DNA from 2 places in the Sporomusa aerivorans genome. Region 2 is predicted to be linked to the other one. Evidence: riboswitches for the same ligand, from Rfam matches in the RefSeq annotation. Region 2 holds a riboswitch; the other holds the start of a gene.

Region 1 (3,419 bases), 400 kb from region 2:
TCATTATTCTTTTTTGCTGCTATCGCTTTATCGCCGAGTATAAGATATTCAGCCAGCAGTTTTTCCAGTCTGCCGGCATCTTCGTCTATATTTTGCGCCGTCGCGTTATACTTTTTTACCGTATCATAACTGCTGCCGAATTTGTTGCGATAACCCTGCTCGTATTGAGCCGTCCCGTCGGTATAAAACAGAAAACCACGCATATTCAGCAGCGCCCGGGTAAAATCAGTATGGGCATCTTTGACCATTATCAATCTTGTCGAAGCAGTATTAACTTTGTTACTGAATTCTACTGTCGAGGTGGTAGTGTTTGCGTAACTATGCAGCACATACCCTAATATTACGAGAAAAGATAAAATGGTCACCGCAAAAATAGTAGTAAGTTGTACAATTATTGGATACCGTCTCGTTGTCATTTTGAGCATCTCCTTGAATGTCAAGATAAGTACGTGTATATCTGGTTATATTATGGCATAGTTACATTTTTTACAGGTTACCAAACAATTAAAGTTCGATTAATTATGCAAGGAGAGGGAGGGCTAAGCGCACCGCAGCTCTCCTTTTATATTTTGAACTTACTGCTGGCCTGGGTTAATTCTGTGGCCATTTGCGCCAGGCTTTGACTTGAAGCCGCGATTTCCTGCATGGAAGCGGTTTGCTCCTCGGTCGCGCTGGCGATTGTCTGTGATTGGGGTCGCCGATGTCTGCCAGCAGCCTCAATTTCCCGGATGGCGGTGATTTCGCTGGATTCTTTGCTCAAATCATCTCGTTCTCATACTAGTGATTCTCATAGACCGACCAACTCCCGTCTAGTAAATTTGTTGCCTTTGCTAAGTCAGGTAACTGTTATCATTCAAGTCTGTGCCTAAATTTTTTAGCACTAACGAGATCGATAAAAGAAGGCAATAAAAAAAACCGGGCAGCATCTTGGTAATAATTCTCAAGAGCAACCAGGCTGTCATAGGAAGCACCTACCCTTAGACCCACGGCTTTGCGTCCCCGTTTTTCAACGGGTTTGCCATAAAACAGGATATATGAGTGTTGAAATTTTTGGATTATATTGTCAATAAATCCATCCCCAGTATAAATCTCTTAGTGTAAATTCGTCAATGAACTTCCCGGAAACTTAACATGGTATAATCATTTCTTAACAATGCAATACCTGCCTCTTTAATCCAAGCGCGGCTATCAGGACTTCGCTTTTGTGCAGGTCCTCTTCGAACGCCACAGTTTAACCGGTATAGTTTCTGTCAAGTTTCGACAGCCTCTTGACGCTTATGACATTATTTGCTAGTATAAATTAAGTATTTATTAAAGTGATTTGTAAAAAAAGATATTGTGGAAATAGGTGCCCTACGGGGCTTAATAGGGAAGTCCGGTGTAATGCCGGCGCGGTCCCGCCACTGTAACGGGGAGTGAACCTGCACAATGCCACTGGAGCGCAAGCTTTGGGAAGGCGCAGGCAAACGAAGATCCGAAGCCAGGAGAACTGCCTGTTTGACAATCACCGTTTTACCCACGACGATGGGGAGGGGATTTACGGGCGCCTGTGCCATTTCCTTCCCAGCTTTTTACAAGCTGGGATTTTTTATTAAACAGGTTTTCTTGCTCAGTAACGGCCTCTCGAAATTAGGAGGTCGATTTTTTATGTGATTTCGAGAATAGCAGGATGGTAAGGTTAGGGCTGGCTAAGGTTAGAGGAGAAGGGGATATGTAGGATGAGTAATAAGAATAGAGTAAATAAAAAAGCGCTGAAACGACGAATGACTCTGTTGGCGGCCGGTGCGGCGATGCTATTCATGGGCGCAGGCGCGGACAATGCCGTGTATGCTGAGGAAGCGGCCGAAAAAACGGTATATCAGCTGGAGGAGGTTCTGGTAGAAGGGGAAGCTTTCGTTTATCCCGGAAGTTATGTCAATAAGAAAGCCCGGTACGGGATATTAGGTTATAAGGATATTCTGGATATTCCTTACACGGAAATAAGTCTTACCGCCAAAAGCATTGAAACCTTCGGCACGCCCGGTTTAACGTTAAACGAAGTGCTGACCAATATTCCGTCGATTAGAAGCAGTACAAGCTCGCCGATGTACACGGATTTTTCCATGCGCGGCATTAACATGAACGGCAATAATATGTACTTAAACGGCATTCCAAATTTGTTTTACCAGTTCACAACACCGCCGGCGCATATCATTGAACGCATGGACGTAACTGTCGGGCCAAACGCGGGCATCAACGGCGCGACTACTTCCTCCAACGGGACAAACAGCGGTAAAAGCGCGCCGCCCGGTATGATTAATGTGATATCAAAGCGAGCCGGGGACGAGCCTGTTACCCGTTACACGCAAACCTTCTCCGGCAGGGGCTCCTGGGGCGAATACATCGATATCGGCAGACGCTTTGGTGAAAATCAGGAGTGGGGGCTTCGCGTCAACGCCGGTCATCTGGACGGCGACTTGTCGCTGGCAGGAACGGAAAAGGAAGAAAAAACCTTTTTTATCAATCTTGACCACCGGGATGACCGCAGTACCACCAATCTTCTGGCCGGGTATTTTGATCTCAGGGTAAATGAAGGGCAGCGCTGGTTTATTCTGAGCGACAGTGTAAACAAGGGACTGATGCCCAAGGTTCCCGACGCAAAGAATTCCTATGATTTTCCCGAAACAACGAAATATGTCCATGGCTATTTATCAACATTGAATCATGAGCAAAAAATCAACGACACCTGGCGCTGGTATGTGAATACGGGGATGGCGAGCCGCAGCGGCACCAAGTATAATGCGGGCTCGGCTTTATATATTGACGGTTACGGGAATTTCCTCTCATCAAACAAACTCAATCACCAGAATGAAGCTTCCAAGAATGTTTATGTTCAGACGGGTGTAAACGGTGATTTTACTGCCGGCGAAGTAAAGCACAGCCTGGCTTTTTCCGTCGACAGAGCCTGGACAAAATATTGGAATACATCGGTAAACAGCGTCGCAGGGCTGATATCCGGCAACCTGTATGACGGGATTGTATATGGAGACTATACGCTGCCTGAGGCAGGCCACGCGTCTTTGTCCTATGAAGAAACCGTCGTGGGCGTTACTCTGGCCGATACGATGGAATACAAAAAACTGCAGGTTCTGGTGGCAGGGTCAAGACGGGACGGTAAGTTCGAATCCTCGTCCGAAAAGGTGAATAATCTCGATTTGGCGCCCAGCGTTGGCATTACCTATAAGCCAGTTAAAAATGTCTCTTTTTATACCGGCTATTCCAGCAGTTACTCCCGCGGTGCGTTTGTTTCCGATGCAAAATATGAAAACAAAGGCCGTATCCTGTCGCCGGTAAAGAATAAGCAAGCAGAGGTTGGCGTCAAATACGAAAATAACGGTTTGCTGACTACGTTAAGTTATTTTGATTTAAATCAGGGAAAT
Region 2 (3,419 bases):
AGCTGCCGTCCAGCTGGGCATTGTATTTATTTGACTTATAATTGCTCCATAACCGCAGAGGCGTTTTCCAGTTTATCGAATCCAAGTCGTACGCCTTTTCCGTATTGTATTTCTTATCCTGATGCAGGTAGTCGAGCATCCAGCCCCATTCCAGTTTTCCTGCCGTATCCCGCCGCTGCACTAAAAATTCCTTGGCATCAAGCACCTGTCTGCGGCTTTCCGCATAGTAGATATCCTTGGCATCCACATAACTGCCAAGCTCCACCGCTGTACCGGCACCTTCGACCCACAAGCTGTCCGGCAAGTGACGGTCAATTTTCTTCCAGCTGGCTTTGATCATCCAGTTATCATCCTGCCACTTGATCAGCGCGTCGGTATTTTTGAAATCGTTGTACCGGCGGTGCCGTTCATCTTCTTCCAGCATTTGTATCTTCTTTTTCCATTCCGTTAACTCTTTACTTTTCCCGGCCATATCAGAATTCGTTTGCGGGTCGGCTTTACTGACTGCATACTCTGCCTCGGCCTGGGCATAATCACGATAGACCTCAGCCTTGGCGGCTGCATCGGCGCTTGCAAAGAAATTTTTAAAATCAGACGCTTGGGAGAACCTTCCTGCCCATTTCTCCGTATCTTTGATAGAAGCCCATAGGATGGTCGCATTTTGCCCCGGGGCGGCTGCATAACTTCCTGCATACGCCCGGCTGTAAAAGTTATCCTGACCGGCCGTATCGTCCCGAACAAAGTTCAGCCATTGATCGGTATTGGCCTTAAAGGTTGCTTTCTCAGTTGCCGTTAAGCTGACATTATACCGCTGACCGGCATTATCAATCATATCGCCGTTAAAATTATCAAATTCCGCCTGGTAACCGTCACGCATTTTAGCGGCATACTGCAGATTGCGTTCGGCGGCATAGTTCTTATAGGGAAAATCACCGTCGCTCTGCTCACGGTTGAGCCCCACCATCAGGCTGCCGCTGCCTAACGGCGTATCTATCTGCATGGAGTAGGTCGCACCGCCGTAAGCGGCCCGTCCTGCCTCAGCAGACACATTGGCTTTGGTAGGCCGTTTAGTGACAATATTGATGACGCCACCCATATAGGTACCGCCAAACCGGCTGGGAATATAGCCGCGGTAAACTTCAATGCGTTCTACATTTTTGACCGGTATTGTCGAAATATCCACAGCAGCGTCGCCGCCGAGATTGGTAAGCACACCGTCGATAAAAATACCGACCTGGGCAGCTGTTGACCCCCGGATGCTGACCGTAGTATATTGACCTTTGCCACCTACCTCGCGCACATGAACGCCAGGGACATTTTTCAGTAAATCAGGCAATGTTTTTTGTTCGCCTTTATAATCATCGGGACGGATAACCGTAACCGAACCCGGCGATAATTTGCTTTCCCAATCAGGCCTTTTAGCCTCAACGGTAACTCCTTCCAGGGTAAAGTCCGGATTATCCGCATTCGCGCTTTCTTCGGCTTGCACCGTCTGCAAGCACACACCCAGGGATATCGCCACTGCCAATGCCAGGCTCAGCCTTTGTCCGGAGGGAAAGTTATTGCTTCCAGCTGCCTTTTTACTTTTTTTCATAATATCTCTCCACCAACAAATTTCGGTACAACAGTACAGTTCTCGCGCAACGGCACACGCTTTCATTTTCGGCTTACAGGTAGCATCATTTTTGCACAGACAGACGCTACACAGGCAAGCCAGCACTCATTCTCATCACATTTTCAAATAAAAAAACCCCCTTCCGGGAGTTGGACGCTTACGTCAGCAATCAGATGGTGTATCCTTTCGCTTGCCGTAATCTCCTCCCCGTCGCTCGCAGGTCCAAATGGTGATTGTTGGATAGGTAGTTCTCCTGACTCCGGTTCATTGCGTTCCTGCGCCTTCCCAAAGCATATGCTCCAGTGGCATTTTCGCAGGCTTGCTCCCCGTTACAGTGGCGGGACCGTGTTGGTTTTGCACCAATCTTCCCTATTAAGCCCCTAAGGGCACCTATCCCTCGCTATTCACTTGTGACAAACATCTCGGCCTTACTTAAATACGAATAAATTTTCAGTGATTTTAAAAAATCCATTTACACCGGTGAATATATTCACAAGGAAAACTTATTTAAACTAAAAAACCGCTATAATCATTAGCTTATTTGAAAAAATCGATTTACTTTATGTTTTTGGCCCGTGTTTTTGCCAGCTTTCGTGCCCTTATCCAGGCAATTAGCAGTAGTTTATGATGGATAATGTTTCCTCTTAGAATATATTGCATAACTCCTATACCGTAAATCCCCCAGGTGAGGTATTTTGCAAGAGCTGCATTTTCACTATTTCCCGCGCAAAACCGTACGAAATAAACACAGCTTGCGCTGGGCTTTAGCAAAAGTGGCAGCCGAGGTTGCCCTTATCCAGGCGATAGTTATCCTTTCTGTCAGGATAAAAAAAGAAGCCTCTCCGGATGTGTTGTTCTCATCCGGAGAGGCTTCTTTTTTCGACAAAACCGCCTGAGTAAATGCCACAAATACATATAAATCCCCTTCTATCACTCGCTAGGTATAGCAGTAATTGCTGTTCAGGGAGGTTTTTAGCGCTCTTGTTATAGTGAATATGTTTACAATTCATTCTAATTTAAAAATATTCTCATTTTATCAGGATATAAATGCCTCATTTGAGGTATCGGGGAAGAATTTTTTTTACAAGATATATTCGCCTGAGCACCATACTGCTCTATTTTTACTACATTATTTAGGCGAATTATGGCAGCGAATAGCAAAATCGACATACCCCTGCAAGGTTTCCAGTAACTCATTATTTTGCGCAATTGTAAGATTAGATAGATCCAAAGTGCCTACTGTCTCTTCAATTATTCTATTGAGTTGATACTGATTGTATCCCAGACTGTTAAGCTGGTTAATCAAATCCTTAAATTTCGCGTCCTCGACCATGGCTTAGCAACCCCACTTTCTAAAACTACCAATTCAAATTATCCACCGGCCTTATCCACCCATGATGCTCTGCCATCACAGCGGGAATATTGAAGTTTTCCGATCAGTTCAACCCGGGAACTTGTGCCTGTCTTAGCAAATAAATTGCGAATGTGAGATTTTACTGTTTCCAAACCAATACACAACATCTTGCTTATCTCTTTATTTGTCTTTCCCATCGCCATAATTTGTACAATTTCCCGTTCCCGGGGAGTAAGAACTATGTCAGTGGCGATTTCGCTTTCCAGCAAAGGAACAAAATCAAAAATAATAAAAAAACTCGTTCTTTCCGCTTCGCCAAGCCGCAGGCAGCTAAAACTAGCAGTGCCCGGTAAATAGTGAAGTGTCCCGCTATAGCTAATCAAAGGATTATCGACGTCATTATGAATTCCACTAAAATTTTTACAGATTTTAATGAATTTGGGGAATAAT

The links. Region 2 has a riboswitch for cobalamin ahead of SATMO3_RS05280 (TonB-dependent receptor). Riboswitches for the same ligand answer to the same signal wherever they lie in the genome.
Region 1: another riboswitch for cobalamin. It lies ahead of SATMO3_RS03575 (TonB-dependent receptor); the one in region 2 lies ahead of SATMO3_RS05280 (TonB-dependent receptor).

What each region holds. Positions count from the first base shown of each region.
Region 1 is NZ_CP156926.1:779,593-783,011, forward strand. It holds gene SATMO3_RS03565 (methyl-accepting chemotaxis protein) at 1-416, opposite strand, end outside; gene SATMO3_RS03570 (hypothetical protein) at 563-760, opposite strand; cyclic di-GMP riboswitch class I at 943-1,030, opposite strand; cobalamin riboswitch at 1,330-1,512, shown strand; gene SATMO3_RS03575 (TonB-dependent receptor) at 1,719-3,419, shown strand, end outside.
Region 2 is NZ_CP156926.1:1,174,949-1,178,367, reverse strand. It holds gene SATMO3_RS05280 (TonB-dependent receptor) at 1-1,594, opposite strand, end outside; cobalamin riboswitch at 1,841-2,024, opposite strand; gene SATMO3_RS05275 (hypothetical protein) at 2,311-2,511, shown strand; gene SATMO3_RS05270 (hypothetical protein) at 2,745-2,948, opposite strand; gene SATMO3_RS05265 (response regulator transcription factor) at 2,987-3,419, opposite strand, start outside.